3 regions of the Pseudoalteromonas sp. SD03 genome follow, and region 1 is predicted to be linked to each of the others. Evidence: predicted binding sites of a transcription regulator. Region 1 holds the regulator's gene; each other region holds the start of a gene.

The links. The regulator LexA, encoded in region 1, represses DNA repair genes until DNA is damaged. The targets are predictions, from matches to a motif close to TACTGTATNNNNATACAGTA.
Region 2: the regulator LexA is predicted to act here: its motif matches at 2,578-2,597, upstream of ABZP26_RS11010 (exonuclease domain-containing protein).
Region 3: the regulator LexA is predicted to act here: its motif matches at 5,364-5,383, upstream of ruvC (crossover junction endodeoxyribonuclease RuvC).

Annotation. Positions count from the first base shown of each region.
Region 1 is NZ_CP162514.1:3,337,685-3,348,525, reverse strand. It holds gene norR (nitric oxide reductase transcriptional regulator NorR) at 1-45, opposite strand, end outside; gene hmpA (NO-inducible flavohemoprotein) at 211-1,392, shown strand; gene ABZP26_RS15640 (endonuclease) at 1,432-2,085, opposite strand; gene ABZP26_RS15635 (hypothetical protein) at 2,338-2,718, shown strand; gene ABZP26_RS15630 (PaaI family thioesterase) at 2,748-3,191, opposite strand; gene lexA (transcriptional repressor LexA) at 3,390-4,007, shown strand; gene coxB (cytochrome c oxidase subunit II) at 4,501-5,643, shown strand; gene ctaD (cytochrome c oxidase subunit I) at 5,643-7,235, shown strand; gene ABZP26_RS15610 (cytochrome c oxidase assembly protein) at 7,235-7,765, shown strand; gene ABZP26_RS15605 (cytochrome c oxidase subunit 3) at 7,801-8,676, shown strand; gene ABZP26_RS15600 (DUF2909 family protein) at 8,579-8,887, opposite strand; gene ABZP26_RS15595 (SURF1 family protein) at 8,902-9,642, shown strand; gene ABZP26_RS15590 (hypothetical protein) at 9,632-10,126, shown strand; gene ABZP26_RS15585 (heme A synthase) at 10,139-10,841, shown strand, end outside.
Region 2 is NZ_CP162514.1:2,343,222-2,354,062, reverse strand. It holds gene ABZP26_RS11020 (OmpP1/FadL family transporter) at 1-496, opposite strand, end outside; gene ABZP26_RS11015 (sugar porter family MFS transporter) at 699-2,123, opposite strand; gene ABZP26_RS11010 (exonuclease domain-containing protein) at 2,610-4,766, shown strand; gene ABZP26_RS11005 (sel1 repeat family protein) at 5,007-5,534, shown strand; gene ABZP26_RS11000 (YbaM family protein) at 5,537-5,689, opposite strand; gene ABZP26_RS10995 (late competence development ComFB family protein) at 5,682-5,954, opposite strand; gene ABZP26_RS10990 (histone deacetylase) at 6,005-6,892, opposite strand; gene ABZP26_RS10985 (primosomal replication protein) at 6,892-7,500, opposite strand; gene ABZP26_RS10980 (TSUP family transporter) at 7,502-8,278, opposite strand; gene dinG (ATP-dependent DNA helicase DinG) at 8,278-10,353, opposite strand; gene ABZP26_RS10970 (DNA polymerase II) at 10,414-10,841, shown strand, end outside.
Region 3 is NZ_CP162514.1:1,359,592-1,370,432, reverse strand. It holds gene tolB (Tol-Pal system beta propeller repeat protein TolB) at 1-239, opposite strand, end outside; gene tolA (cell envelope integrity protein TolA) at 248-1,153, opposite strand; gene tolR (protein TolR) at 1,158-1,589, opposite strand; gene tolQ (protein TolQ) at 1,576-2,280, opposite strand; gene ruvB (Holliday junction branch migration DNA helicase RuvB) at 3,155-4,162, opposite strand; gene ruvA (Holliday junction branch migration protein RuvA) at 4,170-4,787, opposite strand; gene ruvC (crossover junction endodeoxyribonuclease RuvC) at 4,790-5,314, opposite strand; gene ABZP26_RS06415 (ABC transporter permease) at 5,447-7,948, opposite strand; gene ABZP26_RS06410 (ABC transporter ATP-binding protein) at 7,938-8,651, opposite strand; gene ABZP26_RS06405 (arylesterase) at 8,652-9,275, shown strand; tRNA gene ABZP26_RS06400 (tRNA-Pro) at 9,392-9,468, shown strand; gene ABZP26_RS06395 (MerR family transcriptional regulator) at 9,746-10,841, opposite strand, start outside.

The DNA.
Region 1 (10,841 bases):
CGCAAGTTCTAATGCAACTTGCGTCAGGTTGAATTGTTGGTTCATGTCAAAATGACCTTTTAGTGTATTTTTACAGGTTTTATAGTAGGTCATAAAGACCCATCTTGTAAAGCGAGTTAATTTAACCTTTTGAATATTATAGGTTTAATTGGTTGGCACACTCTGTGTAATGCTAAATGCAAGCAGTTAGTTATTACATAGGAAATAAACATGTTATCCGATAAAACCATACAAATAGTTAAAAGCACGGTGCCATTGCTTGCAGAGGCAGGTACGGTCGTAACCGATCATTTTTACAAGCGCATGTTTAGTCATAATCCCGAGCTTAAACATATTTTTAATATGACTAATCAAGAAACGGGTCGTCAGCAATTTGCATTATTTAATGCGTTGGCTGCGTACGCGCAAAATATTGATAATTTAGCCGTGTTAAAAGAGGCGCTAGCGCGAATTAATCATAAGCATACCAGCTTAAATATTTTACCTGAGCATTATCCTATTGTGGGCGCACATTTAATCGGTACGTTAAAAGAGCTTATTCCTGAGCAGTTTACTGCCGATGTTGAATATGCGTGGCGCGAAGCCTACGGTGTACTTGCTGATATTTGTATTACCGAAGAAGCGGCATTGTATGCGCACAGTAAAAACAACCATGGTGGCTGGGCAGGCACGCGCCAGTTTGAAATTACTGATAAACATATTGAATCTGAATTCGTAACTAGTTTTACGCTGACACCTGTGGATGGTAAAGCAGTTATTACCTACAAGCCAGGACAGTACATTGGCATTAAAGTTAAGCCTGAGGGCGCAGAATATGAAGAGATCCGCCAGTATTCTATTTCGCAAAAGAGCAATGCTAAAAACTATCGTATTAGCGTTAAAAAAGAGTGCCAACCAAAGCCTGGCGTGGTGTCTAATTATTTACACTCACTAGAGCAAGGCGCACGAGTAGAGTTATACCCGCCAGCGGGAGATTTCATTTTAAAAAATGAGGCAACTCCAGTGGTACTTATTTCAGCAGGCGTTGGCCAAACCCCGATGATGGCGATGCTGCAAACGCTACTTAGTGGTGATAAAAATCAAGCGATTAGTTATTTGCACGCGTGTGAAAACAGCCGCGAATTTTCATTTAAAGGGTATTTAGCGCAGCAAACGGCAATGCATCCACAGCTAAAAACATTTACTTGGTTTAATCAAGGTGGCGAGGAGTGTGATTTCACTGGGCTAATGGATTTATCGGTGCTTGAGGCATCATTACCTATTAGCGAAGGGGCATTTTATTTGTGTGGACCAGCATCATTTATGGCTTACGTAAAAGGCCAGCTACTTGATTTAGGTGTGCAAAGCTCAAACATTCACTACGAAATATTTGGACCACACCAAGCGTTATAGGTTAATTAAAAGCGTGTGTTACACGCTTTTAATTTAAACTTACAGCTTTTTACTATTTGTGTTAGCAGCATAAGCTTGTTGTTGCCAAGCATTAAATAGCTTTTGTTGTTTAGCTGAAATTTTTAAACCATACGTTTTTTGCATGTAAGCGTACGCATCGGCAATGCGTTTACGTGCATGAACAGGCGGTTCAACAACACGTTGTTTAAAATTAACTTTAACCTCACAGCGACCATATTGCGTCGCGTTTTGGGCTAACATGCCAAAGCGGTAGTTTGAGCGATCGGCGTTAATTTCACCAATTGCAGGGGCTAAATTGTTTATATCGGCTTCCATCAAGCGAAACTTAGCGCTAACTTTGCGGCAGTTTTTACGCCCACCATCTTGCCAACATTGTAACTGGTGACCAAATTCCCATGCAGGGACAATATGTTCCCATTCAATTCGCAGGGCACGTTGATTTACTTTGCCTGAGCGGGTTAGTGTGTTGCGAGGCACGTAGCCACAATGGGTAGGGTCGGGTACCAACTTTTTGCCTTGTTTTTTTATATCGCAACCACAATAAATACTTTTAGCGTTTTCGGGAAGGGTATTAATTAAGTGCTTTTTGGCACTCGAAAACCGCGTAAATTGTTCGCCCATTGCTGAAAAACAAGCACAGCAAGCCAACAAAGCTAAAATAAACCGAATCATATCCATCACATACGTGAACTACAGGAGCGGCTAGTTTAAGGCCTAGAATAAAAAAGTAAACTGCCGCCGGCATGCTTTAATTTTAATTTGCGTATTTTGTGTAGGGCGTTTTTTAGGAGTAAATAGTGGGCAATATTCAGAGGCTAACGCTAAAAACGCGTTAATGCAGTGATTCCTGCGTTGTTGATTTGGTATAACGGTAAAACTGCGTTAAAGTTTGCAATGAGATTAATAGAGGGTAAAAACGAGATAATGTCGGAAATTCAATTTTTAAATGTAGATCTAGAGCTTGAGTCAAAGCAAGATATTAGCGTATTAGTTGCTGATTTAAAAAAGGTCGCAACTATTTTACATTATGATAAAGACGAATACCGTCAACTTGCTCGCATTGAGGTTGCAGGTGAAATAACCACGCCAGATAAAGCGATTAATCACTTGTGTGAGTTAATCGAGTCGTGTTCACGCAATGCATTAAAGCAATGGTTGAGTTGTTCACGCAGAACTTTCGATATTGGGTTTGAGTCTGGCACTTCGCCAAAATGCTTTAACCAAGCCTTACATGCAGATACCTTGTTACGTATATCTGCAATTGGTGCAGGCGTAGAAATTACTATTTACCCTTTCGAAAAGTAATTTAATTTCAACCTTGGTTAATTGACTTACTAGCCTTTTCGCTCTACTACGGCTGCGGTCATACGTGATACGCAGCAAAGCTCATTGCGGCTATTGGTTATTTTAATATCCCAAACCGAGCTGCGCTTGCCGATATGATAAGCTCTCGCTGTGGCCGTTAATGTGCCATTGCGTGATGCCTTTAAATGACTTGCACTGATCTCTTGGCCAACACAATAAAACCGATTGAAATCAACCACAAAATTAGCGGCATAACTTGCTACTGTTTCAGCAAGCACCACATTTGCACCACCATGAACGATACCCATAGGGTTATGATGCTCTGGAATTGCCGGCATAGTTGCCACTAAGTAGTCATCACCAATTTCACTGATTTCTATTCCCATGGTTTTCATGAGTGTCCCTTGGCCTGTAATACCTTGATCTAATTGCTTACAAAACTCTAATGTAATCGGTTGATGCCAAATACTCATGCTAGCTCCTTGGATAAGTAATTGAGAATTAAAATTTATTAATATGATAATGCGTTGCTAATAATTACATTTATCACCCTGCTTTTAAAGTAGGTTATTGTTTGATGATAACGGCATATAAGGCATTAATTTATATTTGCGATTTTTAAATAACTGTATATACTCACAGTTAATTGTACTGTATGGAAAACCAGTTGTATGCGACCATTAACGAAACGCCAAGCGCAAATACTCGAACTCATTAAAGTGTTTATTAAAGACACTGGTATGCCTCCTACACGTGCCGAAATTGCACAAACACTGGGTTTTAAAAGTGCGAATGCTGCAGAAGAACACTTAAAAGCACTGGCCAAAAAAGGTGTGATTAAAATGAAGCCAGGCGCGAGTCGGGGCATTCAGCTTGTTGAAGAAGAGGAGCCAGAGCAGTTAGGCTTACCTTTAATTGGCAGGGTGGCTGCCGGTGAGCCTATATTGGCGCAACAGCATGTAGAAAGCCACTGTAAAATTGACCCTTTAATGTTTAAACCTGCGGCCGATTTTTTATTGCGTGTTAACGGTATGAGTATGAAAGACATTGGTATTATGGATGGTGATTTACTTGCTGTGCATAAAACCCAAGTTGCCGAAAATGGACAAGTTATTGTTGCCCGTGTTGACGACGATGTAACCGTGAAGCGTTTAGAAAAAGCGGGCAGAAAAGTACTCTTACATGCTGAAAATGATGAGTTTTCAGCTATTGAGGTCGATTTAGAAAATGAGTCGTTCAATATTGAAGGCTTAGCGGTAGGTGTTATTCGTAACGCTGACTGGATGTAGTATTAAAGCATAATTTAGCGCTTAATAGTGATTAGGCGCTGGGTTTGTTAGCAGCACAATGTCTAACTTATCAAATGTATGACTATATGTTGTTAAGTGCTTCTCCTATCATAAATAAAATCACTAAATACTTTATAAATAAACAAATTTACTCTGCTTTTTTAAGTTAACAATTTTTTATATTTCTATCCTGTAATTTCAATACACCCCTTACTAAACCTGACTCTTAGATTAATTGCCTGACTAGTTGCTATTTTTTTAGCTGCGCATTTTAAAAAATACACCTTGTTTATTTTTCATACTCACCTTGCTTATTGTTTATTTTTTAACTAGTTATTAAAGAGCTGGAATAAAAATAACTCACAGCTTAGTCGTTTTGAGAACACACATTTACTAAATCCAGCACCCTTATAAAAAATAAAAATAACGAATAGGCGTTTAAGCCGTATGCCTCTTCGCTTTGCGTCAGCAATAGCATCAAAGGAGCCGTCACATGGGTAAGCTGAGTTCTTCCTTGTGGCTTATATTGTTTGTTTTTTCGCAGAATGTGCTTGCTAATAGCCAATATAATATGCGTAAAGGCGTAACCGATATAAGTAATAATGTATACCAACTGCACATGACTATTTTTTTAATATGTTGTGTGATTGGGGTGATCGTGTTTGCCATTATGTTTTGGGCACTCATTCATCATCGCAAATCTAAAGGGGCTGTCCCTGCCCAATTCCATGAAAGCACCAAAGTAGAAATACTGTGGACTGCGATCCCTTTTGTCATATTAATTGTTATGGCCATTCCTGCGACTAAAACCTTAATTGCCATGGAGGATGCCAGCAAAGCTGATCTCACCATTAAAATTACAGGCTCACAGTGGAAGTGGCATTACGAGTATATGGGGGAGGACGTTGAGTTTTATTCCATGCTAGCTACACCTCAAAATGAAATAACCAACCTTGCTGATAAAAACCCGAATTATTTACTCGAGGTCGATAAACCGCTGGTACTACCAATTAATCAAAAAGTACGTTTTTTAATGACTTCAGATGATGTTATTCACTCATGGTGGGTGCCTGACTTTGCCGTTAAAAAAGATGCAAACCCTGGGTTTATTAATGAAACATGGACCAATATTAATGAGGTTGGTACTTACCGTGGGCAGTGTGCAGAGCTTTGCGGTAAAGATCATGGTTTTATGCCTGTTGTGGTAGAAGCTAAAACTGAAGAAGACTTCAAAACGTGGTTAGCAGAGGCTAAACAAGCCAAGCAAAAAGCAGCTGCAGCAGACGCTGCGTTATTAGACCAAGTTGTACCAAAAGAAGAGCTGATGGCGCTTGGTGAGCAGGTTTATATGGCGAGCTGCGCGGCGTGCCATCAGCCAACAGGATTAGGCTTGCCGGGTGTTTTTCCGGCTCTTAAAGGCAGCCCAATAGTCATAGGTGATATCAAAGGGCATATAGATATTTTGCTCCACGGTAAACCAGGTACGGCTATGCAGTCTTTCGCAAAGCAATTATCAATCAAGCAAATAGCAGCTGTTATTACCTATAAACGCAACGCGTGGGGTAATGACACTGGTGATGTAATTCAACCGAGCGAGATACAAGCGGCACTGGATGCTGATGGGGAGGCTAAATAATGAGTAGCATTGCAGAACAACCTAATACCAATGAGGCTCATCATGCCCATCAACCTGCCACAGGCTTTAAGCGCTGGTTATTTACAACCAACCATAAAGATATAGGTAGCTTATATTTAGTTTTTTCACTCACCATGTTTTTAATTGGTGGGGCAATGGCGATGGTTATTCGAGCTGAGTTATTTCAGCCGGGCCTACAACTGGTTGATCCTCACTTTTTTAATCAAATGACCACAGTGCATGGTTTAATAATGGTGTTTGGTGCGGTTATGCCAGCCTTTACCGGCTTGGCAAACTGGATGATCCCGCTAATGATTGGTGCGCCAGATATGGCCTTACCGAGAATGAATAACTGGAGCTTTTGGATTTTACCGTTTGCGTTTTTAATCCTATTAGCTTCATTATTTATGCCTGGTGGTGGCCCTGCATTTGGTTGGACCTTTTACGCGCCGCTTTCCACCACTTATAGTAACGACAACACAGCAATGTTTGTATTTGCTGTGCATATTATGGGTATTAGTTCGATTATGGGGGCCATTAATGTGGTGGTCACCATAGTAAATATGCGTGCTCCGGGTATGACGTGGATGAAGCTGCCGTTATTTGTGTGGACATGGTTGATCACGGCGTTTTTACTTATTGCAGTTATGCCGGTACTTGCTGGTGCAGTTACTATGGTGCTCACCGATAAATACTTCGCGACCAGTTTCTTTGATGCCGCTGGTGGTGGCGATCCGGTGATGTTCCAACATATTTTTTGGTTTTTTGGTCACCCTGAAGTTTATATTATGATTTTGCCTGCCTTTGGCATTATTTCTACGATTGTTCCCACCTTTTCACGTAAAAAACTATTTGGTTATGCCTCTATGGTGTATGCCACCTCCTCCATTGCCTTGTTGAGCTTTATTGTGTGGGCGCATCATATGTTTACCACTGGTATGCCCGTGGCGGGTGAGTTGTTTTTTATGTACGCGACTATGCTGATATCGGTACCTACCGGCGTAAAAGTATTTAACTGGGTAGCGACTATGTGGCGCGGGTCTATTAGCTTTGAAGTGCCAATGCTGTTTAGTATCGCATTTATTGTGTTGTTTACTTTAGGTGGTTTTTCGGGGTTGATGCTAGCGATTACACCTGCCGATTTCCAATATCATGATACCTATTTTGTGGTTGCACACTTTCATTATGTACTCGTAACGGGCGCGGTGTTTTCTATTATGGCGGGGGCTTATTATTGGCTGCCAAAATGGACCGGAAACATGTTCAATATTACCTTAGCAAAATGGCATTTTTGGTTGTCGTTAATAAGTGTAAATGTGCTGTTTTTCCCAATGCATTTTGTGGGGTTAGCCGGTATGCCACGCCGTATTCCAGATTATGCGCTACAGTTTGCTGATTTTAACGCCATTATTAGTATAGGTGGGTTTGCCTTTGGTTTATCGCAATTATTATTTGTGGTGGTTGTGTATAAATGTGCAAAAGGGGGCGACAAAGTGCCTGCAAAAGTTTGGGATGGAGCTGAGGGGCTTGAATGGGAAGTTGATTCACCTGCGCCTTATCATACGTTCTCAACGCCGCCGGACATTAAATAATGACTCACTTGCCGTTATTAAAAAAGCTGGTGGTGATTTGCATTGCAATGTTTGCATTTGCATTTGCCATGGTCCCTTTGTATGACGTGTTTTGCGATATAACGGGGCTTAATGGTAAGCCCTCGTTAGAGCAGGCACAGCAAAGTACCTTGGTCACTGAAAATAGAGAAGTCAGCGTTAGTTTCACTACGCATGCGCAAAGTGGTGCGCCTTTTGAAGTTAAATCTAAAGAGTACAGTGTAGATGTAAAGCCTGGGGCTATGCGTGAAGTTAAGTTTAGCGCTAAAAATAACAGTAATGAAGATAAAGTAATGCAGGCTATACCGTCGGTAGCACCAGGAAAAGCGGCCAAGTATTTACACAAAATAGCGTGTTTTTGCTTTGATCAGCAACCGTTAAAGGCAGGTGAAGAGCTGGAGTTTACATTATTGTTTTATGTAGATACTGAATTACCCAGTGATGTAGAAGAGTTAACCCTGTCTTATACCGTATTTGATATTAGCGAGCGGCTAGTAGCCAGTAATAACTAGCTTATAAAACTAGTGAAAAACTAGGAGCAAATAAAATGAATCAAAAATATGAACATTATTATGTACCAGAGCAAAGTCCATGGCCAATAGTTGGGGCAGTTGCGTTATTTTTTATTGCGGTAGGCGCAGCCTTAACCGTAATGGATATGGGCAAAGAGGGTGGTAATGGCGTTTACTTGTTATACGTAGGTATAGCTGTACTCCTTTACATGCTGTTTAGCTGGTTTAAAAATGTCATACACGAGTCTGATCAAGGGCTTTATTCTGCACAAATGGACCGTTCTTTTAGGCAAGGTATGAGCTGGTTTATTTTTTCAGAAGTGATGTTCTTCATGGCATTTTTTGGGGCGCTTTTTTATGCTCGCATGTTTTCTGTGCCTTGGCTTGGAGGTGCGGATAACAACGCCATGACAAATGAAGTATTGTGGCCGACGTTTGAAGCCATGTGGCCATTGCTAAATACCCCAGGAGGCACTTCGACCCAAGCGATGGGCTGGCAAGGGTTGCCGCTTATCAACACCCTTATTTTGCTGGCCTCGTCGGTAACTTTACATTTTGCCCATGTGGCGATGGAAAATAATAAACGTACCCCACTCAAAGTATGCTTGGGAGCGACCATTTTACTCGGAGTGTGCTTTTTAGGGCTGCAGGTAGAAGAGTATATATATGCTTATAACGATCTTAACTTAACCCTTGATGCGGGCATTTATGGCAATACCTTCTTTTTGTTAACCGGCTTTCACGGCATGCACGTCACCTTAGGAACAATTATTTTATTGGTGGTGTTTTTACGCATTATGAAAGGACATTTCACTAAAGATAAGCACTTTGCCTTTCAAGCTGCAGCTTGGTACTGGCATTTTGTTGATGTTGTTTGGCTGTGTTTGTTTGTATTTGTGTATGTGCTTTAGTGATTAAGGGAGACTGATTTGCCTTAATAAAACCAAGTTTTAGTGCGGCAATCACCATCACTAATACCACAACAGAAAATAACACCCGACGCCCTAAAAAGTGAGACATAGGGCGTCCATTGGTTTTCCCTGACACCATAATTAATAAAGCACGAAATAAATTAAATAATATAAATAATAACAGTAGAACAATAATAATTTTAATAATCACTGGATTATACCCTTATGCAGTTAGTTGTATTTAACAAACAAAAGCTTAGCTCAATAATAACAATTTGCTTGGTTGTTATTGTGGTATTGGTTTGTGTGCGACTAGGGTTTTGGCAATTACAGCGAGCAGAACAAAAGCAACAGCAGCTTAGTGCCATTGAAAATATACAACAACATGGCGTAATGAGCTGGGCAGAGTTACAACAGCTGCCAAAAGAGTGGAACAAAACCGGTGTATTGGTTTCGTTAAATGGTTATTTTGACACTAATAATTATTGGTTGCTTGATAATCAAATCTATAATGGTCAGGTTGGTTACGACTTACTGGCATTATTAAAACTGTCTGATGAATCACGCTTTTTGTTAGTGAACTTAGGCTGGGTAAAAGCAGAACGTTCAAGAGAAATCCTACCAAACGTAACAATACCTAGTGGTAAATTTACGTTAACGGCACAAATTAAAGAAGATAATTTAAGTGGCTTTACCTTAGCCAATAACAATACTCAGTCGGATTTAGCCAAACGAATTCAAATCATTGATTTACAAGCATTGAGTAGCCAATCTAATCGCCCTTTAGTGAATTTTATGGCTTACCGCCAAGGTCAAGCTGATGAAATTGCTGCCCCTCATTATGAAGCCGTTGTTATGAGTCCAGAAAAACATTATGCCTACTCAGTACAGTGGTTTTTAATTGCGGTTGCCTGTGTGGTGGTCGCTATTTTTGCAAGCAGGAAGAGGATAGATAATGAAAAATAAACCCCTGTTACTCTTTGCTGTGTGCTGCGCTATTCCCTTAGTGCTGGCTTACAGCGCGTTAAAACTTGATTGGCTACCTACAGCAATTACTAACCATGGTGAATTTTTAGAGCGTGAAATTAAGCTAGACAATTGGGCGCAGCATAATCCTAAGCAATGGACCATCGCTTTAAATTATTCAGCACAATGCAAAGCGTCTTGCACAGAGCAATTAGCCGCTTTAGACAATTTATATGTTGCCCTTGGCAAAAACCAACACAAAGTTGATATGGCTATTATGGGACAGCCTGAGCTAGTTACAACGCGTTGGCATGTTATTGATGAGCAACAGCAGTTAAAACCTGCCAGTTTGTATTTAATCGATCATATGGGGCTAATTGTACTGGAGTATCCATTTAGTTCTCAACCACAAGAAAACCGTTTGATCCAAAAAGGGTTATTAAAAGATCTAAAAAAATTACTCAATTACTCTCGTTCGAGCTAAGTAGAGGATGCTATGTATAAAAACTATAAAAATTTGGTATTAGCAACGAGTTTATTCGCATTAATTGTGGTGGCTCTGGGCGCATACACGCGTTTAAGTGACGCAGGGCTTGGTTGTCCCGATTGGCCTGGTTGTTATGGCTTTTTAACCGTGCCTAAACACGAAGCAGAGATTGCACAAGCGATTCAAAGTTATCCCGATATGATATTTGAAAAAGCAAAAGCATGGAAAGAAATGATCCATCGCTACTTTGCAGGCACGCTTGGGGTATTAATTTTAGTGTTGTTTATTTTAGCTTTTCTAAAGCGTCAGTACCCAACCACGCCTGTAAGGTTGCCTATGATATTGCTGCTGCTTGTTATTTTTCAGGCCGCATTAGGTATGTGGACGGTTACTATGAACCTACAGCCGCTTATAGTTATGGGGCATTTGCTCGGAGGATTTAGTATTTTAGCGTTATTAACGCTATTGTATTTGCGTCTGACCAGCCAACCTATTACGGGTGGTGATGCGGGCGCAAAACCTCACTTTAAATTAAGCCTCGTGGCATTAACGGTACTGATTTTACAAATCGCCCTTGGTGGTTGGTTAGCGGCTAATTATGCGGCTCCACATTGTAATGGCTTACCGCTGTGTAGTTACGCTCAGCCTTTTTCATTCAGTAGTGTCTTTCAGCTCCCCCTTGAGCACAGTAATTATGAATTTGGTGTGTTGT
Region 2 (10,841 bases), 990 kb from region 1:
TCATGGTTGGACTGACAAATAACTGTTTTAAGTCAACACCAGTGGTGCCGCCATAAAATGTGCCTTGAGGGGCAGAAGCAGCCACATATTCTGTGTTCATTCCGCCGTTACCGTAAACTAATAGGCCAATATTAATGCGCTCATTTAATTGATGGCCAATAGCAAATTCGGGAATTGCAAATAAGCTGTTATCACTTTTTTTGGTTGTTGCGTCCAAATACAGTGCATTGGGAAAGTATTCATCGACCTTTGCAGCGGTGTAGTTACGCTCAGGAGCAAATAATTCTATGCCTACCGACATTTGCGTGCCATTAGCTGAAAAAGTAGCCGGGTTATTTGCACCCGACATTAACTCTTCTGATAACGCTACACCAGCACCTGCCATGCCTTTGTGAGTCATACCGTAGCCATGAGTAAAATAGCCATTCGTTGCAAATACATTAAATGTGCTTAACGCAGAGGTGAAAATAAGGCCTGAGAGTAACTGTTTTTTCATTTAAATTGAGACTAAGTAGAGAAAGTTGGCGAACAATAGCTAACTTTTTATATTCCAAAAAAGAACTTTAAAAGATTATATATACTAAAAAAGCATATTGTTTGTGGATGAGGAACAAGCAAATGAAAGGGCTTACAAAGGAGGGTTAAATACGTTGGAGTAAAACAGCATTATTAAGCGCTATTTTACTCCAGCCAAGTAATTACATTGACTCTAATTTCATACCGCGTGTTTCTTTAATGTATTTAACCACAAAGAACACACTAATAAACGCCGAGAGAGTGTAAAAACCATAGGCGCCTGCTAAACCAATACTACCTAGCATGATAGGGAAGGTCATAGTAATAGCAAAATTAGCTATCCACTGCGCACTGGCGGCAACTGCAAGCGCGGCGCCGCGAATGCGGTTATTAAACATTTCACCAAGCAGTACCCACACAATTGGGCCCCAGCTCAAGCCAAAAAATACCACAAACAAATTAGCCATTATTAACGCAAAGGTACCCATATTTTCGCTAAGTGCTAACTTGCCCGCTTCATCAAGGCCTGCACTGCCAAAGGTGTAGGTAAGTGCACTTAAACTAATAAACATACCTATACTACCTACCAGTAACAATGGCTTACGTCCCACTTTATCAACTAAAGCAATAGCAATAAAAGTAGACAAAATATTAGTGGTACCCGCAAGCACGTTTATAAACAGTGATTGTGATTCATCAAAACCAGCGGCTTGCCAAAGTTCTGAACCGTAATAAAATACCACGTTAATACCAACAAATTGTTGAAACACTGACAAGGCCACACCCACCCAAACAATAGGGTGTACCTTTTTACTGCCATCGATAAATAAATCGCGAATACTTGGTTTTTTATCGCTTTTCAGAGACTGCTTTACGTCATTGATTTGCGCATCAGCATCATCGTTTGAAATTTTATTAAATACAGTTTTAGCGTGTTTAAGTTTGCCTTGTGCGACTAAGTAACGCGGTGACTCAGGAATAAAAAGTACGCCAATCAAAAATAAGCCTGCAGGAACAAGTTCAGCCCAAAACATCCAGCGCCACGCGGCTAAATCTAACATTAAAATACCTTCGGCACCGCCAGCAGCGTTAGCAATTAGGTAGTTACTTAAAAAGGCTGCAAATAAGCCAAGAACAATAGCGAGTTGTTGCAATGTCGCTAAGCGACCACGCAAACTTGCTGGTGCTACTTCTGCAATATAAGCAGGCGCTAAAACAGAGGCTGCACCTATGCCTAATCCGCCAAATAAGCGGTAAAAAATAAACTCAGCTGAGCTATCAGCAATACCAGAGCCAAATGCACTGATAGCAAATATAAGTGCAGTGACAATCATAATAGCGCGACGGCCAAATTTGTCAGCTAATGGGCCAGCAGCTAAAGCACCCAGCGCACAACCAAGTAAAACAGAGGCAACATTAAACCCTGTTGCTACACTGCTTGAGTTAAATGTATTACCTAATGCCGATACAGTGCCGTTTATAACGCCTGAATCAAAACCAAATAAAAAGCCACCAATGGCGGCAACAGCCGATATAAAAATAACGTATAAAAGTGAGCACTTTGCCGCTGCGCTTTGCTCACCTTTAGTTGCATGCTGTGTTGTCATGTTGTTCAATCCTAATTTTTATTATGTGTAATGAAGTTAAAGTACCACTAATAATTTGCGGGCAACCTTAGCACAGAGTAATCACGCTAAAAAAGATATTTCAATAGTAATACGTATGCATAAATAAATTAATTGAGTTGCGCGAGGGTCTGTTTATCTTTTGAGATTGAAGTTTCAGCAGTGTGTTTGGTTTTTAAGCAAAACAGATCTTTTGCCATGTGAATGCCCGTAAATAGGTACTAACGCTTCGTTAATGTTAAACACGCACTGCTTGAAGGGTTCTGCTATCTACACAGGTGAAGATAAGGGCCAGGGTATAAAAAGGGTGCTCGGTTTTAACTTAGTTTATTAAGTAACAAACCTCGCTGAAATTAAAGCGCCCGAGATTGAATCAATTTAAATTCTAAAAGGCTATTAACTCCTAATTGGGTTGCTAAAAGCGCTCAAATAATTATACTGTTTTTATATACAGTACTGGCGGTTTTTATGAGAAAAGAGTTACCAGCAAAATATTATTTGGCACATTTTAAAGAGCTAATAGGCTTTGTGAGCGATAAATGTATGCATTTACTTGAGCAAAAGCACATTACATTTATTAATAAAATAAACACCCTCGACGAGCAAAGCCAATGCATGCTAGCACGTATTTATTCTCGTAAACCTTATTTAGTGCAAACTCAGTCATTAAATTATGAAGAGATTATTTCGCCTTATCAGGCACTTTTTAATTTAAAAACAGCCGGATTAGTATATGAACCTTCACAAACAGACGCTAAGCAACTGCTTAGTCATCTAACAAAGCCGGCCTTAATTGAGTTGTTATCTCAACAAGAGCAGCCACCGCTATTTAAAAAAAGTGCGGCTAAAAGTTGTTTAGTTGAAGTCGCTATTTCATTTTTTGAATCTAAGCCAGAGCGTCTTTCGCATTTGTATAATCAGTACGTGATCAATAATAGAGAAGAGTATTACGAGTATTTTGAATTTTTGTATATTGGCAGGCTCAGTGCCGGTGATGTTAATCATCAAAACCGGTTTGTACTAAGAGATTTAGGGGTAACTCCTGTTAGGCAAGGGCATAATGAAAGTTTGTCTCGCTTTGACTCAATTGAGGAAGCGCAATCTAACTATGTGTTAAACCGTTTTCGGTTAGCTGTTAAAAACGCGAAAGATGACAACGAAAATGAGACGCTAGCAAAACAGTTAATAAATGAATTAGCAGTAGGGGTTGTAGCTCGAGAGCTAAAGAATAAGTTATTGGTCATACTTTATAAGCAACTAAAAACAACTAACCCTGTATTAGCGTTTGATGTACTTAATGCCTGTGAAGACGATGCGCACGCACTAGAAATTCAAATAAGAGAGCAATACCGTTTAGGTAATAAAGAATGGGTAAAGGCGCAACTTGAGAAAATTATAGAAAATCCGCTCACCGATGAGTTACTGTACTTTGCGGATGACTTTTTAATGCGCAAATTTAACAAGCAAACACGCTCACGGCTTAGTGAAATGTTAGCCAGTACACGCTGTATTATAGAAGTTGATGAACTTTACCGTGGCGATGTTGAGTTAGGTGTAAGTGATCACTACACTCGTCAAGGCAAGCAGGTTTTTTATACTGAGAATACCTTGTGGCAAAGCTTATTTGCGCTGGTTTTTTGGCAGGAACTTTTTATTGAAACCCCAACCCCCCCCTGCAACGAATTTGATATTTATCCGCAAGCCTTAAAAACAGATACATTTTATTTAAATCAATCCTCGCAATTAGAGGCGCGGCTGGCTGCGTGTAATAGTACCCAAAAATTGCTGCGTTTAGTGTGTAACCATGCAGCGAAGTATTATGAGCAACCAAATGGCTTATTTAGATGGCACAAAGATGTATTAAAGCCATTAGAGATGCTTATTTTAAACAGCCCGATAAATGCGCTATTAAGCCATTTAAAAAACATGGCAAAAAACTATCGACAATTAAAAGATGGTTACCCCGATTTAATGATAGTTGATAACAGCGCAGTTCATTTTGAAGAGGTAAAAGCGCCCGGAGACAAGCTTAAAAGAAACCAGCTAGTGAGCATCGATAATTTAAAAAACAGTGGTTTTAAAGTCAATATTGCAGCGGTGAAGTGGTATGTAGACCCTAACCGTGTTTATAGTGTAGTTGATATTGAAACTACAGGAGGCCTCAAAGGCGGTAACCGTATTACCGAAATTGGTATTGTTAAAATAAAGCAGGGCGAAATAGTTGATACATGGACCACATTGATAAACCCAGAGCGTCCCATCCCGCGTTTTATTACCTCGCTTACAGGCATTAACGATGCCATGGTAAGCAATGCGCCCATATTTAGCGAGATTGCAGCGCCGTTACTGAATCAATTATCAGGCAGTATTTTTGTGGCGCATAATGTTAATTTTGATTATGGCTTTATTAAAAAAGAGCTTGAGAGGATAGGGATTAATTTTAAAATGCCGAAACTGTGTACAGTCGTTGAATCACGCAAAGCATTTAAGGGATTAAAGTCATACTCACTCGGTAATTTATCGGCACACTTTAATTTAGACTTAACCAATCATCACCGTGCATTAGACGATGCCAAAGCGGCCGCGCAGTTATTATTACTGGTTCAGCAAACGGACAGTCAGTGATAGATTTACGTCAGTTAAATGCATTGTGCGTAAAGTAAAGTACCTTGTGTATAAATACAGGGTATTAAAAAAATAGGTTTATCTATTTTTAATGGGCGATTAAAACTGCGCTTATAAAAATAATCGCTGTAAGCTTTGCAATCCCATGATAATATTAAATTTATGTTAACAGGTTTTAGGGCAGATGCTTTAAAAGTGGTTATGTTTCTGAGCAAAAAAAATAATAAATTAAGGATAATAATGAATCATCAACGATTGAGTGCCACTTTGCTGGTATTGGTGGCTTTAATAACTGGCTGCAATTCGTCACAAGTCAGTCTTTACAGCGATAATACCATGAAGAAAAAAGAATATAATGGTGTTAAGGCATACAAAAAAGGGGAGTTTGAAGAAGCTTTTAACTATTTAGAAGAGCCTGCTGCATTGGGTTATAAAAGTGCACAATACACCCTAGCGTTTATGTTTTTAAAAGGGCAATATCTAGAGCAATCAACTAAGCTTGGTATGGGGTGGTTAGGTGTTGCAGCAGAAGCTGGCGTTGAAAATTGGTCACAACAATATGATACTTTTTATACTGCTGCGACAACACACGAGAAGCAAGAAATAGATGCAATTGTTGCCGTTTATATTGAGCAGTTTGGTGTTAAAGCTCAAAACATGACCTGCCGTAGGTCAACATCACCGAGACGAACATTCGGCGAAATTAAAATTGATTGTAATAAACACGATGGTATTGTCACCGTTCATGAAATACAAACAATAGAGTAAAGCTAGTTACTAACTAGCTTTTTCTCAAAGTCACTTTTTACGATATCGAGCGCTTTTAATACTTCTTCGGGCTCTACGTCGTGTTGCTCTAATATCATAATTAAATCAACAGCCAGTTTTACGTGTGTAGGGGCGTCTTCTAGCGGGTTACTCATTAATATCTTTCTTTTTAGCAATCTGATCAATCGCAAAATTAATAGCAAGTTCAACGCGTTGCTGCATATCTAAACGATCTGTTTGAGTTAAATAAAACGCCATATCTACATCGTATCGAATATAACGTGGGGGTAACTGATTGAGTACGGTACAGCAAAAGTCAGCCATTACATCGTCGTTGTAACGCTCATTAAGTTTACGTTTTTCTATTTCTTCTAAAACGATTTTTTCGTAAAAATTGTGTATGTCGTCATCTAATCGCATATTCCAGTCACTCTTTGTTATTGTCTTTAATGAGTCTATACCAAGGACTGTTATAAATCGAGAGCCGCTTTAAATAGTTGTTTATGGACACTGACTAAATCATTGATGTTACGCTGATAACCACCACCTAAAGCGCACATAAGCGGGATGTTTCGCTGCTTACAAAAGTTAAGAACGGCAAAGTCACGCGCGTATACGCCAGCCAAAGAAACATCAAATAAGCCAAGTTCGTCTTTGGTATAAATATCGGCGCCCGCATTATATAAAATAATATCGGGCTGGTGGAGGCGAACACATAACTCAAGAGCTTGCTCTAGTGTTGTTAAATACTCTGCATCTGTGGTGTTTGCAGGTAAGGCAAAGTCGTAGTTTGAGTGCTGTTTTTGCCGAGGAAAGTTTTGTTCACAGTGAATTGAGCAGCTAATTATCTGCTCGTGCTGTTGAGTTATTTGCGCGGTACCGTCACCTTGGTGTACGTCACAATCAAATATTAATACGGTGTCGGCTTGCTCCGTTGCAATAAGGTGGGCTGCAGCAATGGCTAAATCATTAAAAATACAAAAACCACTGCCGTAATTGTTATAAGCATGATGATAACCGCCACTTAAATTAACCGCTAAGCCGGTTTGCAGTGCATTCTCAGCTGCTTGAATACTGGCACCAACAGAATAAAGGGTTCGCTCGACTAGTTCAGGTGAGTGCGGAAACCCCATTTTTTTAACTGCTTTGTCAGTTAACGAGCCATTTAAAAAATCAGCGATGTACTCTGAGCTATGACACAATTTCAATTGCGCTGTTGTTGCTGGCGAAGGCGATATAAATTGGGTGTAGCCTAAACGCTCTATTTCATGCTTAAGCTGCTGATACTTTTTTATTGGAAATCGATGGCGGTCAGGTAACTCTAATTGCGAGTACAGATGGTGATAATAAAGCTGCATTAGCGTAGCTGTTGTTTTTCTAGTTGTTGAATTTTGTCTTCGGTGGCAGAAATTGCTTTTCTGCAACGGCCGAGTCGTGCATGAGTGGTTAAAATTTCTTGATTAAGTTTTTGTGCTTGCGCAGGTGATGCTTTTTCCATTTGTAACTTACGCTCTTCAATCATCAGTACTAGGCGGCGCTCAAATTCATGGTTTTGTTTAAGTTCATCATATAATTCGTGGGATGATTGCATGATTTTTTGCACCGCTTGTTTATAAACAGGCTGTTTAGCACGAGGCTTATAATGACTTTTATTTTCTTTCACCCAAATAGGAGTCGATTTAATAACATTAAATACCGCTTGTACTTGGCTGGCAATGCGCTCAAGTGCATAGGTGTAAGCATGACGGTGTTCGCTCGGTGGTAGGCTGGCTATTTCATCTTCTATTTCTACTACGTAATCAACCAAGTTCATGCTTTTGGTGCTAAATACGGCTCTGTCAAATAAGCTTGGCTGTGCCTGCATATAACGGTTTTTAGCAAATAATTTTGCTTTATCAAATTGCTCAGCTTGTTGCTTAAGCGTAGCAACTTGTTGGCGTAGTTTGTCTAAAGCAGCAGATTGCATATTAAAAGTATGCCTCGTAAATTAGTTTTAACGCTAAAAGTATAACCATCGTATTAAATACTGGGCGAATAAATTTACTGCCAAAACGAATAGCTGAATGTGCGCCAAACCATGCACCAAGCATGATAAAGAAGCCCATTGTAATTCCCAGTAAAAAGTTAACATGGCCAAGTGCAACAAAGGTGATCAGAGAGATGAAGTTAGAAACAAAATTCATTGAACGCGCCAAACCACAATTGAGTAGCAAACTCATTTTATAAAGCATACCGTTTGAGGCAGTCCAAAAAGTTCCCGTTCCAGGCCCAGCTAAACCATCAAAAAAACCTAGGCTTAATCCTTGTAGCCACTGTTTTACTTTTATTGTGCGGGTTAATTTAGGCAGATCATCACTTTGTGTGGTACTTAAATTACCAAACAAGCTGTAGCAAGCCACTAAAATAATAATAATGGGTAAGAGCTTATTTAAAAACTCGATACTTAAATGATCAACAATAAGTGTGCCTAACAAAGCACCTATGGCGGTAGCCATAATAGAAGCAAACCAAAATCGTGGGTTAAATAGTTGTTTTTTATAATAGGTGATACTGGCCGTTAACGAGCCAAAACTGGCGGCCAATTTATTAGTGCCAAGCGTTAAATGAGGAGGTAATCCTGCCGTTAACAGTGCTGGTACAGTGAGTAATCCACCGCCGCCAGCAATAGCATCAATAAAGCCAGCTAAAAGTGCAACGCCACATAAAATAGCCCAAGTTGTTGGGTCGAGTGCAAGTTCAAACATCAGTAATCTATTTGTCTTTTAAAAGGTGGTAAGGTGTCAAGCATGGCTTTGCCATATCGTTTGGTGACTAGGCGTCTATCTAAAATAGTTATTGTGCCTGCATCACTTTCTTTACGCAGCAGTCTACCACAGCTTTGTACCAATTTCTTTGCTGCGTCTGGCACGGTTATCGATAAAAACGGATTACCGCCTTTACTTTGCACAAACTCTGCTTGCGCTTCTTCGATAGGTGAGGTGGGCACCGCAAACGGAATTTTGGTAATAATCAGGTTTTCTAAATATTTTCCAGGTAAATCAAGCCCTTCAGAAAGACTTTGGGTACCAAATAAAATACTGCCTTTGCCTTCATCAATATTTTTAGTATGTAATTTGAGTAAAGCTTCTCGTGACATTTCACCTTGTACTAATAAGTTAAATCCTTTTGTTCTAAGAAACTTACTTACATGGTCCATTTGCCAGTAAGAGGCAAACAACACTAAATTGGCTTTTTTAGTGTTTAGGTATTCGGGTAATGTTTTAGCAATATGATCGCTAAATTCTTTATCTGTTGGCTCTATACTTGAGGCCGGAATGCGTAAAGTGGCTTGTTTTGGGTAGTCAAACGGAGAGGGGACTTTAATAAATTTCACCCCTTCTTCTTTAGCAAGACCGCTTTCATAGGCAAAGTGATCAAATGAGCCCAAGGCGCTCAAGGTAGCTGAACATAACACGGCTCCAGCACATTCGTTCCACAGCTTATCTTTTAAATAATAACCGACTTCAATAGGACAATCGCTAAGCAGGTGATCATGATGGCTTTTATATTCAAGTCGTTTTATCCAACGCGCATGCGGTGTGCCTTCGCCTTTAGTGGCGTAACTAAACCATAATTTATTAAGTTGCTCTAATCGGTTTATGTATTGCCCGCTTTCAGCCAGAATGGGGTCGGCAACATAAGGTTTAATATCACCGTCGCTTACATCTTGGGTGAGGGTGTCGTGCATTTTATTTAAACACCGTAATGCATCAAGCGTGGCTTCGCTAATATCTTTTGCTTTTGCGTGTAACGATTTAGGGATTTCACCATGTTCAAAGCGATAGGTATCGTCTTTTGAATATTCAAAATCAGCGTTGTCGAGTATATCGCGCACCACTTTTAAATCTTTGTTGGCATCGTTAACGCTATCGCATAACTTAAAGTTTTGCCCAATGCCTTTTTGACCCACTAACACTTTGGCCATTTTGCCACTGAATTTAGTAAGTTTGTCGAGCCAATCTATCGTGCCTTTTATCGTAGCTGCAGCAGATGAAAAGTCGCGGGTAATATGTGCAAGGTGGTGCGCTTCATCGATTACATAAATGGTGTTGTCGGGCTCGGGTAAAATTTTTCCGCCCCCTAAATCTAAATCGGCTAACAGTAACGAATGGTTTATAACCAATACATCCATTTGCATTAACTGCTGGCGGGCGAGTTGAAAAGGACATGTTTGGTGTGCTTTCATCTGGCGTTGGCAAGCATGCTTATCGCAAGCAATGAGCCCCCATACTCTATCAGGAATGGTATCGGCCCAGCTGTCTCTATCACCTTGCCATTTTTTATTGATATAGGCATCGTAAAGTTGCTTTAAGCACTTAGTTTCCATATCGCTTAATGGCGATGTAAGGGTAGGCATAAACTCCATTTGAGTTTGGCTATCGCTGTTTAGTGCATTATGAAGTTTGTGCGCACAAATATAACGTTGGCGACCTTTGACTAAATCAAATTTAAAATCGAGTCCTGAGTGCTTTTTAAAAAACGGCAGTTCTTTAGCGATTAATTGCTCTTGCAAAGCCACAGTAGCCGTAGAAATAACCAGTTTCTTTTTTTGTGCTAATGCCAGTGGCAGAGCGCCTAGGCAGTAAGCTAATGACTTTCCGGTGCCTGTGCCTGCTTCAATAACACAAATACGTTGTTTTTTATGGTATTCACCGGCTAATGTTTTGGCGATTTCAGCAACTAAATAGTTTTGACTACTGCGAGGGCGGTAATCGGTTAGGTTATTTGCAACATGCTGGTGTACTTGTCTAATTGTTTTTTTAAGTGAGCTCGATAGCATGTGATGATTAACCTAAAATATGTATATAATTACAGTGTATATATTAAGTGGGATCGAACATTGACACAAGCAATCTATCAGGGCTTTATTTTATCAAGGCAACAATACAGCGCTAAAAATACGCAAGGTATTACTTTGTGTTATTGGCTAAGCTCTGATCATGGCCCACTTAAAGTTATTATTGAAAACCAGCAGGCAGTGTTTTTCATCCCATTGTCAGCGCAACATACTGCAAATACTTTACTCGCACAGGCAAATATAAAAGCGCAGTTTAATAAGGTTGAGTTGTGTCATTTTAGTGGCAACGAATGTGTTGCCTGTTACTTTAACGATATAAAAAGTTTATACACTGCAAGAGCTCTTTTAGAGCAAGTAATGCCTATTTACGAAGCTGATGTACGCCACAGTGACCGCTTTTTAATGGAGCGCTTTATTAAAGGAGGTGTGTGGGTAACGGGTAACGCCACAACTAAAAATGGCTTTATTGA
Region 3 (10,841 bases), 1.6 Mb from region 1:
TGTTGAGGCATTTGTGAAACACTAACTGGCTTAAATTTACCACTGCGCATTAGATCAGCAGCAATAACATCGCTAAGCTGCTCTGGAATAGGGCCAATACCTTGGTATTTAAAAGGCACAATCGCAATCGGTCTTGCACCGTCTATACCTTCAGTAATAACAATTTCAAGTGCCGCGTGTGCAACGCCCTGAAACCCTAATATTAAAACTAAACAGGCTATTTTAATTTTGTTAAACATGTCATCCCTTAAAACTCTGGCGCGATGGTTATATTAATATTCTTTAATTGTTCGAATACGTCTTTATCTTTCGATACCGGTAATGTGTCAGCCATGCGAACCGCTCTTAAAGCAGCTTCACACACTAACTTATCACCGCCTAACGACTTAACCTGCGTAACCAAGCCATTAAACCCAAGACGGAGATTAATGCGGCATTGCTGGTTTTTCATTTTTTCATCAATTAATAAGTTTTGCTGAATACGCGCCATAATTAATGCACGGTATTTATCAACTTCACTCACTACTTGCTGTTGACGTATTTTATTACGAGCAGCCTGCTCTTTGGCAAGTTGCTCTTGCAGTATTTGTTCTTGCAATGCTTGCTGACGTTTACGCTCAGCTTCTTCAGCACGTTTTTTACGCTCTTCTTCCGCTTTTTTAAGCGCGGCTTCTTCGGCTTTGCGTTTGTCGGCAGCCGCTTTAGCAGCATCTTCAGCCTCTTGCTTTTGCTTTTGCGCTTGTTTGGCCTTTGCTCGCTCACGTTGTTCTATTTCGCGGGCTTTTTTAGCTTGAGCTTCGGCTTCAGCTCTTTCTTTCTCTTTAGCTTTGCGCTGCTGCTCTAGCTTTTTAATGCGTCTTGCTTCAGATTCACTTTGCTTACGTGCATCGGCTGCGCGGCGCTCTAAATCACGAATGCGTTTATCTTCAGCGCGCTTTTTATCTTCTTCTTTTTTGCGTAACTCAGCAATTTTTTGCTCAACCTGCTGTTGATCCACGGTCACAGCAGACACCGCATTTTCTGGCTCAGGAATGGCGGCATTAAGCGTCACTTCCATTACTTTAGGTTTAGGTTGATGAATGTTTGCTGATGCATACAAAAATCCCCCTAATGCTAAATGCAGTATTACTGATTTGATTAACGACGTATTCATATGACTACTTGGTCCCCTCAAAGGATTCGGTCATTAAGCCTACCGATGGTACACCTGCATTCTTCAAAAAATCCATGAGCAGTAACACTTCTTGATACGACACTTTACCTGAGCCTTTAATCATTACTGGGGTATCGGGGTTTTTCATTAGTTGTAGTTTAATTACAGCGGCTACATCTAATGCTTCCATTGGCTCTTCCGGATCAGTACCTATGCTTACATAATACTTACCTTGCGAATCAATAGAGGCAATAATGGGCGGCGTATCTTTGGTATCAACCAAGTCTGACTCTTCCATTTTTGGTAGGTCTACTTTTACGCCATGGGTTATTAATGGCGCAGTGGCCATAAATATAATAAGCAACACCAACATTACATCAATGTATGGTACTACATTAATTTCTGCGACTGGGCGACGCTTTTTACGCTGGTACATTCGCTTGAGCCTCTATTTGGGTAGCTGCTTGACGGTGTAAAATATTGGCAAATTCTTCCATAAAGTTAATGTAATGAGATTCTAACTTTTCAACTTTATTAGCAAATCGGTTATAGGCAATAACGGCAGGAATAGCCGCAAATAAACCCATTGCTGTTGCAATCAAAGCTTCTGCTATACCTGGTGCAACCATTTGTAAGGTTGCTTGTTTTACTTCACCTAAGGCTATAAAGGCATTCATAATACCCCATACTGTACCAAACAAACCTATGTAGGGGCTAATTGACCCAACGGTTGCTAAAAACGATAAGCTTGATTCTAGTTTTTCTATTTCACGAGAAAGCGCAACCCGCATTGAACGGTGCGTGCCTTCCATAACAATGCCTGCACTTTGAAAGGTATTTTTTTTGTGGCGTGCAAACTCTTTAAAACCTGAGGTGAATAACGCTTCAATACCCGTTGATTGACCACCGCGTGATGAAATTTCGTTATATAGCTTACTTAAGTCAACACCAGACCAAAAACGTTGCTCAAATTTTTTGGCATTTGCTAAGGCGTCAGAGATGGCTTTTTTACGTTGAAAAATAATAGCCCACGACATAACCGACATAGCAACCAACGCTAGCATTACTAATTGCACAAGCAAACTGGCTTCTAGAATTAGATCTAAAAAATTAAGCCCTGATCCCACGTTAAACTCCTAAATAATTAAAAACATCAAATTGATTTATTTGAGTAAGGTAACTTTGTAACACATTAGCCACCATTAAAGTTCAGCTAGTGTATCTAGTGTATTTCCTGCTGACAACGATATTGCTGTGAATAGCCAACAAAAAACGTTAAAAAAATAGTTTTACTACTTAACTCTTGTTTTACTGTATAAATAAATAACAATAAGGCTATCTATAAGCCCGCTTAATTTCACTAAAGAGTCACAAAAATACGCTGTTTATTCAAAATTAATGCATAAGCACTCATAAACTCTACACGCTTACCTTAACGTAATAGTAAAACTAATACCGAACGTTTATATGTTAATATACATAAACAAAGCATTTCATTAACTTATAGAATTAATGGTTAATTAACATGCAACATTAAGTAAAAACAGAAAACCCTTGCTATTAGTTTTTTTAATCTGAAAATATAAATTTTCTAGTTTGAACAAATTCTGCCGCTTCGGTATTATTCTCCCATACCGAGCTAGCGCATTAAATGAAAGCTATTTCATTGAATCCAGTTCTTCGTAATATGATTTATTTCGTATTACTTTTTTACTTCTTGGGGTATGACCTCAATAAGTAAAACGTAGTTCCCTAGATTACTTCCTTAAACTTGTTGTTTGCCCGCATTATTTGCGGGCTTTTTTTTGCCCGCAATTTGTCAAATCAGCTACACTCGGCCTCAGTAACGTTACAGCAGGCGCACAATAGCCTGATATGTCTTAACGCTCAGTGAATTATTGGCAAAGTAAAATACGTCTAAATTTAGCTTTTGCTCATACTAAAAAGCCACTGTCGTTAAAATGACAGTGGCTTTAGAAAGAGTCTAGTTATTCTGGTTATTTAATCTTTTTTAGGTAACAAGCCAAAATGGTGGTACGCATTATCAGAGACAATTCGCCCTCGCGGCGTACGCTGAATAAATCCTTGTTGAATTAAAAAGGGTTCAATCACATCTTCTATGGTTTCTTTCTCTTCGCCTATTGCCGCGGCTAAGTTGTCAAGGCCAACAGGGCCACCCATAAACTTTTCGATGATGGCGAGTAAATATTTACGATCCATGTAATCAAAACCGCTTTTATCAACGTCAATCATGTCGAGGGCTTGTTGGGCCACCTCAGCATTAACCGTACCGTCTGACTTTACTTGGGTGTAATCGCGCACTCGGCGCAATAAACGATTTGCAATACGTGGCGTACCGCGCGAACGTTTGGCTATTTCGGCCGCGCCATCGTCACACATTTCTAAACTAAGATAATGCGCTGAGCGCCCCACAATATGCGATAAGTCTTCCACAGAGTAAAACTCTAAGCGCTGAACAATACCAAAACGGTCACGCAGTGGAGAAGTTAATGATCCCGCACGGGTAGTTGCACCAATGAGTGTAAATGCGGGTAAATCAAGCTTAATAGAACGCGCTGCAGGGCCTTCACCTATCATAATATCGAGCTGGTAATCTTCCATTGCCGGGTAGAGTATTTCTTCAACTTGCGGGCTCAAACGGTGAATTTCATCAATAAACAGTACATCACCTTCTTCAAGGTTAGTGAGCAATGCGGCTAAATCGCCCGCTTTTTCAAGCACAGGACCAGAGGTGGTTTTAATATTTACGTTTAATTCGTTCGCCACAATATTAGCAAGCGTGGTTTTACCTAAGCCTGGTGGGCCAAATATCAATAAGTGATCCAACGCTTCGCTACGACTGCGCGCAGCTTCAATAAATATTTCCATTTGTTGCTTAACATGCGGCTGACCACGATAGTCGGCCAATAACTTAGGCCTAATAGCACGGTCTATGGTGTCTTCGTTGGTTTTTTCAGCAGCATCTATTAAGCGATCAGCTTCGATCATAATTTACTCACAGCATTGATTTCAAAGATTCTTTAATTAGAACCTCAGTCGACATATCGGGTTTGCTTACTGATTTTACTGCTTTTTGCGCTTGTGGCAATTTATAACCGAGCGCCACTAACGCCGAAACCGCATCATCGGCCGCATTATTGGCTATAGTTGCATCGCTCGCAGGCTCTATTACGGCGCTATCGCTAAATGGGGTAAATAAGTCATTACCCCAATTTTTTAATCTGTCTTTCATTTCGAGCACTAAGCGCTCTGCGGTCTTTTTGCCCACCCCTGGCAACTTAACCAAGGCAGTGGCATCTTCATTATTTACACAACTTACAAACTGCTGCGCCGACATGCCCGACAAAATGGCTAAGCCTAATTTAGGCCCTACTCCATTGGCTTTTAACAGCTCTCTAAATAACGCACGTTCGGTTTTATTATTAAAGCCAAACAATAACTGTGCGTCTTCGCGTACTACAAAATGAGTGTACACAATGGCGTTGTCGCCTACTTTAGGCAAATCGTAAAAACAGGTCATTGGCATTTGTACTTCGTAGCCAACGCCGCTCACTTCTAATAGTATTTCTGGGGGCTGTTTTTCAACTAACACGCCGTTTAAGCGACCTATCATTGTTATTTCCTTAGACGTCCTCTAACGGTTTTGCTTGCGCTACCCGCTAGTTTTATTAAATTTTGTTCAGAGTGGGCATGGCAAATTGCAATTGCAAGCGCATCCGCCGCATCGGCTTGCGGCGTACCTGGCAGTTTAAGTATGTTTTTAACCATATGTTGAACTTGCGATTTATCTGCCCCACCGTTACCCACAACGGCTTGCTTTATTTGCCGTGCTGAGTATTCAAAAACCGGTAAGTCGGCCATAGAGGCACCGACAATCGCAGCACCACGGGCTTGACCTAGCTTTAAAGCAGAATCAGGGTTATGCGCCATAAATACTTTTTCTATAGCAAATGTTTCAGGCGAAAATTGCTCTATAAGTTGCGTAATGCCCTGGTAAATCATTTTAAGTCGGGTGGGAAAGTCATGATCGGCTAATTTAATACAGCCACTGCCTAAGTATGTAAACTTGGCACCTTGATGCGCAACCACACCGTAACCCGTTAAACGCGAGCCCGGATCGATCCCTAAAATTATGGCCAAACAGCACTCTCATTATTGTTATTTATTAATAGTGCTAATAATGCCAGAGCACTGTATAAATTACCAGTACAAAGCAAAAACAAAAATGCCTACTTAAAAAGTAGGCATTTAAACGCTATTTGGCCGCAAAGTTTACGCTAAAGCGCGCACTAAGCCTTGAGTATTTTGTTTAAGCGTACGGGCAATCATAAAATAGCCTAACCCTGCTACAAACACGCCACCAGCAACGGGGCCAATAACCCAAATATTAGGATGCAGCTTACCTGCCAAATCAAACATTTGCTGCTGTACTATTAACAGTGCTATATCACTGAAAAATGCAGCAACTAGTCCGGCTAAACCGCCCAGTAATAAAAACTCATACAAGGTGGCATTTTTTATTAATCGGCTTTTAGCACCTAACGTACGCAATATTACAATTTCTTGCATGCGCTCACCTAAGCTTGCTTGCACCTGCGATATAAGTACCAACGCGCCACACAACACCACAATAGCCAGTACAAAGCCAATAGCTAACGACACTTGCTCAATAGTCGATTGAATTTGTTTAACAAAGTTGTCTACATCAATCGCTGTAATAGTAGGGTATGCTCGCAATAGCTGGCTAAAGTCGCGCTTTTGCTCAGGCTCAATACGTACTGATGAAATATAGGTGGCCGGAAAGCTGCTCAACACATCAGGGCTTAAAATAATGAAAAAGTTAGGTTTAAGCGTGGCCCAATTAACTTTACGTACACTGGTAATTTTAGCGTCGAACGACTGCGCACCAATTAAAAACGTGAGGGTATCGCCCATTTTCACATCAAGGCGCTTCATCATCGACTCTTCAAGTGAGGCCTCAGCTACTGCGTCATCGCCAAACCACTGGCCATCTATAATGTCATTTTGTGAGGGGACTTCGTTAAGCCAAGTTAAGTTAAGCTCGCGGCCAATGCCTGAGCGGGCTTCTTCGTCTTTTTTCTCGTTGTCTTGCAATGACACTTCACGTGCTACTGCTTCGCCATTTACTGCATTCACGCGGCCACGAATCGTTGGGTAAAACTCCGACACTTGAATGCCTTTTTGCGCTAAGTATTCATTTACCGGATCCAGCTCATTTTGCGTAATATTAACCAAAAAGGCATTAGGTGCATCGCTTGGTAACTGAGACTGCCAATCCGAAATAATGTCGTTTTTTAGCACAATTAAAAACAACAGTAATTTAATCGCTAGCGAAAAACTAATTAGCTGCACCGCATTAACATTGGCGCGCTTTTGAATAGACGCAATAGCCAACGACCAGCTGTTACCTGGCTTTAAACCAAGCTTGCGGCCCCCGCCAAATATCAATTTAGAAATTAAAAACAACACTAAAATAAGCGCAAGCGTTGAGGCAAATAAAATAAGGGTAATTTTAATATTGTTACTAAATAACCACATTAATAAAAATACCGTTAAGGCGCTAAGTCCTAAATGGATTTTACTTACCGCAAGGCGATCGCCTAAATTACGGCGAAGCACTCTAAGTGGTGGAATATCAAATAAGTCTAACAATGGCTTAATAGAGAACATAACCGCACAAATAACCCCGGTGCTAATGGCCACTAACCACGGTTTAAACCCTGCCATGGGCAGTTCGGTTCCCATGCTTTTTGCAAGGTAACCAGTTGCAACTTCTTGTAAACCGTAACCAATAGCAAGGCCAACAACTACCGCCATCGTACACACCATTAATAAGTGCATAAGGTAAATTTTGCGGATCATGTCGCGGCTGCCGCCTAAAGTTTTCATCATTGCGACTGGGTCGTATTGGCGCTCACAATAACGTTTAGCTGACACCGCAATGGCTACTGCAGCTAATATAATGCCCAACAAACCTGCTAACAATAAAAAGCTTTCGGCTCTGTTTAAGCTATTTGAAATAGGAGACTGGCGGTCTTTTACACCATACCAGTTTTGGTTTTCTTTGAGTTGCGGCTTTAACCAATCGTAAAAACTATTGATGTCGTTTTCATCACCTGCATATAACTGGCGGTAAAATACACGACTGCCTGGCTGTATTACTTCGGTTTTTGCCACATCATCTATGTTTATGAGCACCCTACGGCTACTAGAGAACACATTAAATGGCGCATCGGGTTCTTCTACAATCACCTTTTCAACATTAAATAACGCGGCACCTAATTCAACTTGGTCGCCTACGTTTATGTTTAAGCTATAAAAAACTGACTCACTTAACCATACGTTACCAGGGCTTGGCGCACCGGGTGCAACCTCAGTTTGAGCATTCAAACCCGACTTAACTTTCAATTGGCCTTTAAGCGGGTAACTGTTTGATGCAGCCTTTACCGAGCTAAACTGCATTTGATCGTTTGCAAACAGCATAGTGTCAAAGTACACCATTTGTGCAGTTTGTAAGTTTTGTTGTTCTGCTTTGGTTATAAAGGCGGTATCTATGGCGTGATTGCTGGCAAGAACACGATCTGCTGCTATAAATGCACTGCTTTTTTGCGCAATACTTTGTGCAATTCGCTCAGTTACCATAGATAAAGTAAGCACGGTTAATACTGCCAGTGCAATGGCTGCGCTTATTACGGTTAGTTCACCACGGCGAAACTCACGAGAAAATAGTTTAAGCGCTAATTTAGCCCACATTTGCCATTTCCTCTGTTGAATTTTGTACCAGCTCCCCCGCCTCTATTTGAATAATGCGTTCACATTTTTGTGCTAAGGCTTCATCGTGAGTGACTAAAATGAGGGTTGTACCGTTTTGCTTATTTAAATCAAATAATAACGATTCAATCATATGGCCATTTTTGCTATCTAAGTTAGCTGATGGCTCATCGGCAAACAATATTTTTGGCGAACCCACAAACGCACGGGCAATCGCAACACGCTGCTGCTCACCACCAGATAACTGCGACGGGTAATGATCAACCCGATGGCTTAAGCCTACTTTTTCAAGCAAAGCGAGCGCTTGTTCTTTGGCGTCTTCTTTACCTGCAAGCTCTGCCGGTAGCATCACGTTTTCAAGTGCAGTTAAACTTTGTACCAACATAAAAGACTGAAACACAAAGCCAACTTTTGCAGCTCTGAGTGCGGCCCGCGCTTCTTCGTCTAATTCGTGCAGCGGCTCCCCATCTAACATTACTTCGCCGCTGCTTGCCGTATCAAGCCCTGCTAATAAACTTAATAAAGTGGATTTACCTGAGCCCGACGTGCCAACAACAGCAACAGACTCACTGTGCTTGACATTAAAGCTGATGTCGCTGAGGATGGACAACTCACCTTCAAGGGTAGATACAACTTTAGACAAACCATTTACTTGAATTATATTTAATTGAGAAAGCGCTGACATATGACTCATTCAATCCTACGTTTTGTATTTATTTTATTTTTAGTTATTAACCCCCTTACTGCGGCAGCTAACAACACGATTTTAATACTTGGTGACAGTTTAAGCGCAGCCTATGGCTTAAAACAAGAACAAGGCTGGGTGCAATTGTTACAAGATAAATACGATGCCGAGCAACGTAATATCAATTTAGTTAATGCCAGTATTAGCGGTGAAACCACTGGTGGCGCACTGCGCAGACTTGATGCATTGCTTGAGCAATATCAACCAACTCATGTGCTCATAGAGCTTGGCGCTAATGACGGTCTACGCGGTTTTCCAGTTACTAAAATGCAAGACAACTTGACCGCTCTAATTGAAAAAAGCCAAGTAATAGATGCACAAACCGCGCTAATGGAAATTTATATTCCACCTAACTATGGCCCACGTTACAGTAAAATGTTCACCGATAGTTTTGCCAGTGTTAGCAAAGCCACAGGCTCGTATTTAATGCCGTTTTTTGTACTTAAAGTAGCAGGCAAAAGCGAGCTAATGCAAAACGATAACTTACACCCTAACAAAACTGCGCAACCAATACTACGAGATGAAATGTATAACACGATCAACCAGTGGTTAAATAAAGAGTAAGGCCGTGTAAAACTTCTGGCGCAAGCGCTTAATATTAAACGCTTGCGCAATAAACATCCAAACAAACAAATGCTTATTGATTTTTTTAAAAATACACGTACTATTGCAGTCGAAGTCGGTATGTGGCGCAGCTTGGTAGCGCACTGTCATGGGGTGGCAGGGGTCGAGAGTTCGAATCTCTCCATACCGACCATTTAAATCCCTTCAAAACTTAGTTTTATTCAATAAAAACCATTTTCCTTTCGTTCTACCTAATTTAATACAAAAAAATATCGTACAATTATCGCACCAACCAATTTATTGACTGTTTTTCTGCTTTTTGATTTCCATGGTATTTAGATTATGTGGCATCACACCTCGTTTAAATACTTTTCAAATAATAATTAAAAACACCATTCAACCGGTTAATATGGATAGTGTTTAAGCTAAAATTATTTATTCTATGGGTTTAGCCCATGGTTATTAATGTCTTAAAGCCTTTTAGCAATAAAAAACTGATAACCAAATTCGCCTAAATGAGATTTATATAAATCTATTTCATTTTGAATATCAACCACAGCTCGTGACCCAGTCATTTTTAATGCAACATCTTGTAAGCGCTGTTCAAGTGGCTCGTAATAATTCTTCCAAGCCTGCTCTGATACTGTAAATGTATGCTGAAGCTGGTAGCCCGCTTTTTCTATTTGTGATTTACGAGTATTAACTGTTTGTATATCTGGATAATCGCTCTTCCAATAATCAATAGCATCTTGACTTGGGCTGTCAGTTAACCAAACTAAATCGCTAAAAACCAAAGCGCCATCGTCGATGAGTAACGATTTCCATTTTTTTAGGGCGTTTTCTATACCCATTACATAAGCCGAGGCTTCAGCCCAAATAACGTCAAACTTTTTAGTGCCAAAGTTTAATTCTGTCATGCTGATGCATTTAGTTGATACCCGCTCACTCAAGTTATGCTGCTTTATTTTATCTTCTAATTTATCAAGCGCACTTTGATCATTGTCAGTCGCTATTATTTCTGCGTTCGATAATCTTTCGAGTGATATTGTTGAGTTACCCTTACCACAACCAATCTCTAAAATTCGTTTAGGATTGTTACTAAGTAAATGAAACGCTTTTTTCGTGTCCTCTTCACTATTAGGCCCCCAAGATTCTAGTGCTGCAAATATGTTCATAAAATCTTGCATATATTTGTCATGTTCGTTCATATCTTTTGATAACCATCTAATTCTTAGAGCTTGCTTTTCGTTAAACCCTTGAGTTTTTAACCAGTCAATATGCGCATCTGGAGCGACTTCGCTAAGCATTTCATGCCATGACTTACTACTGTTTTCTCCTAATAGGGACGACAACAAAGCCAATGACTTTTGTTTTCGTTTAATGTCTTCTTCTAGTTCGCCATAACGAAACTTAAGAACAGACCTATCTAACTTACTATCGAGGCAAGATTTACATTCAGCCAAGCTCAGCCCACCACTTTGTAAGTGCTGAACTAAACGCACCTGCTGTAAATCTCTTTCGCTATATACTCGGTAGCCGTTTTCTAACCTCTTACTAGAAATTAGA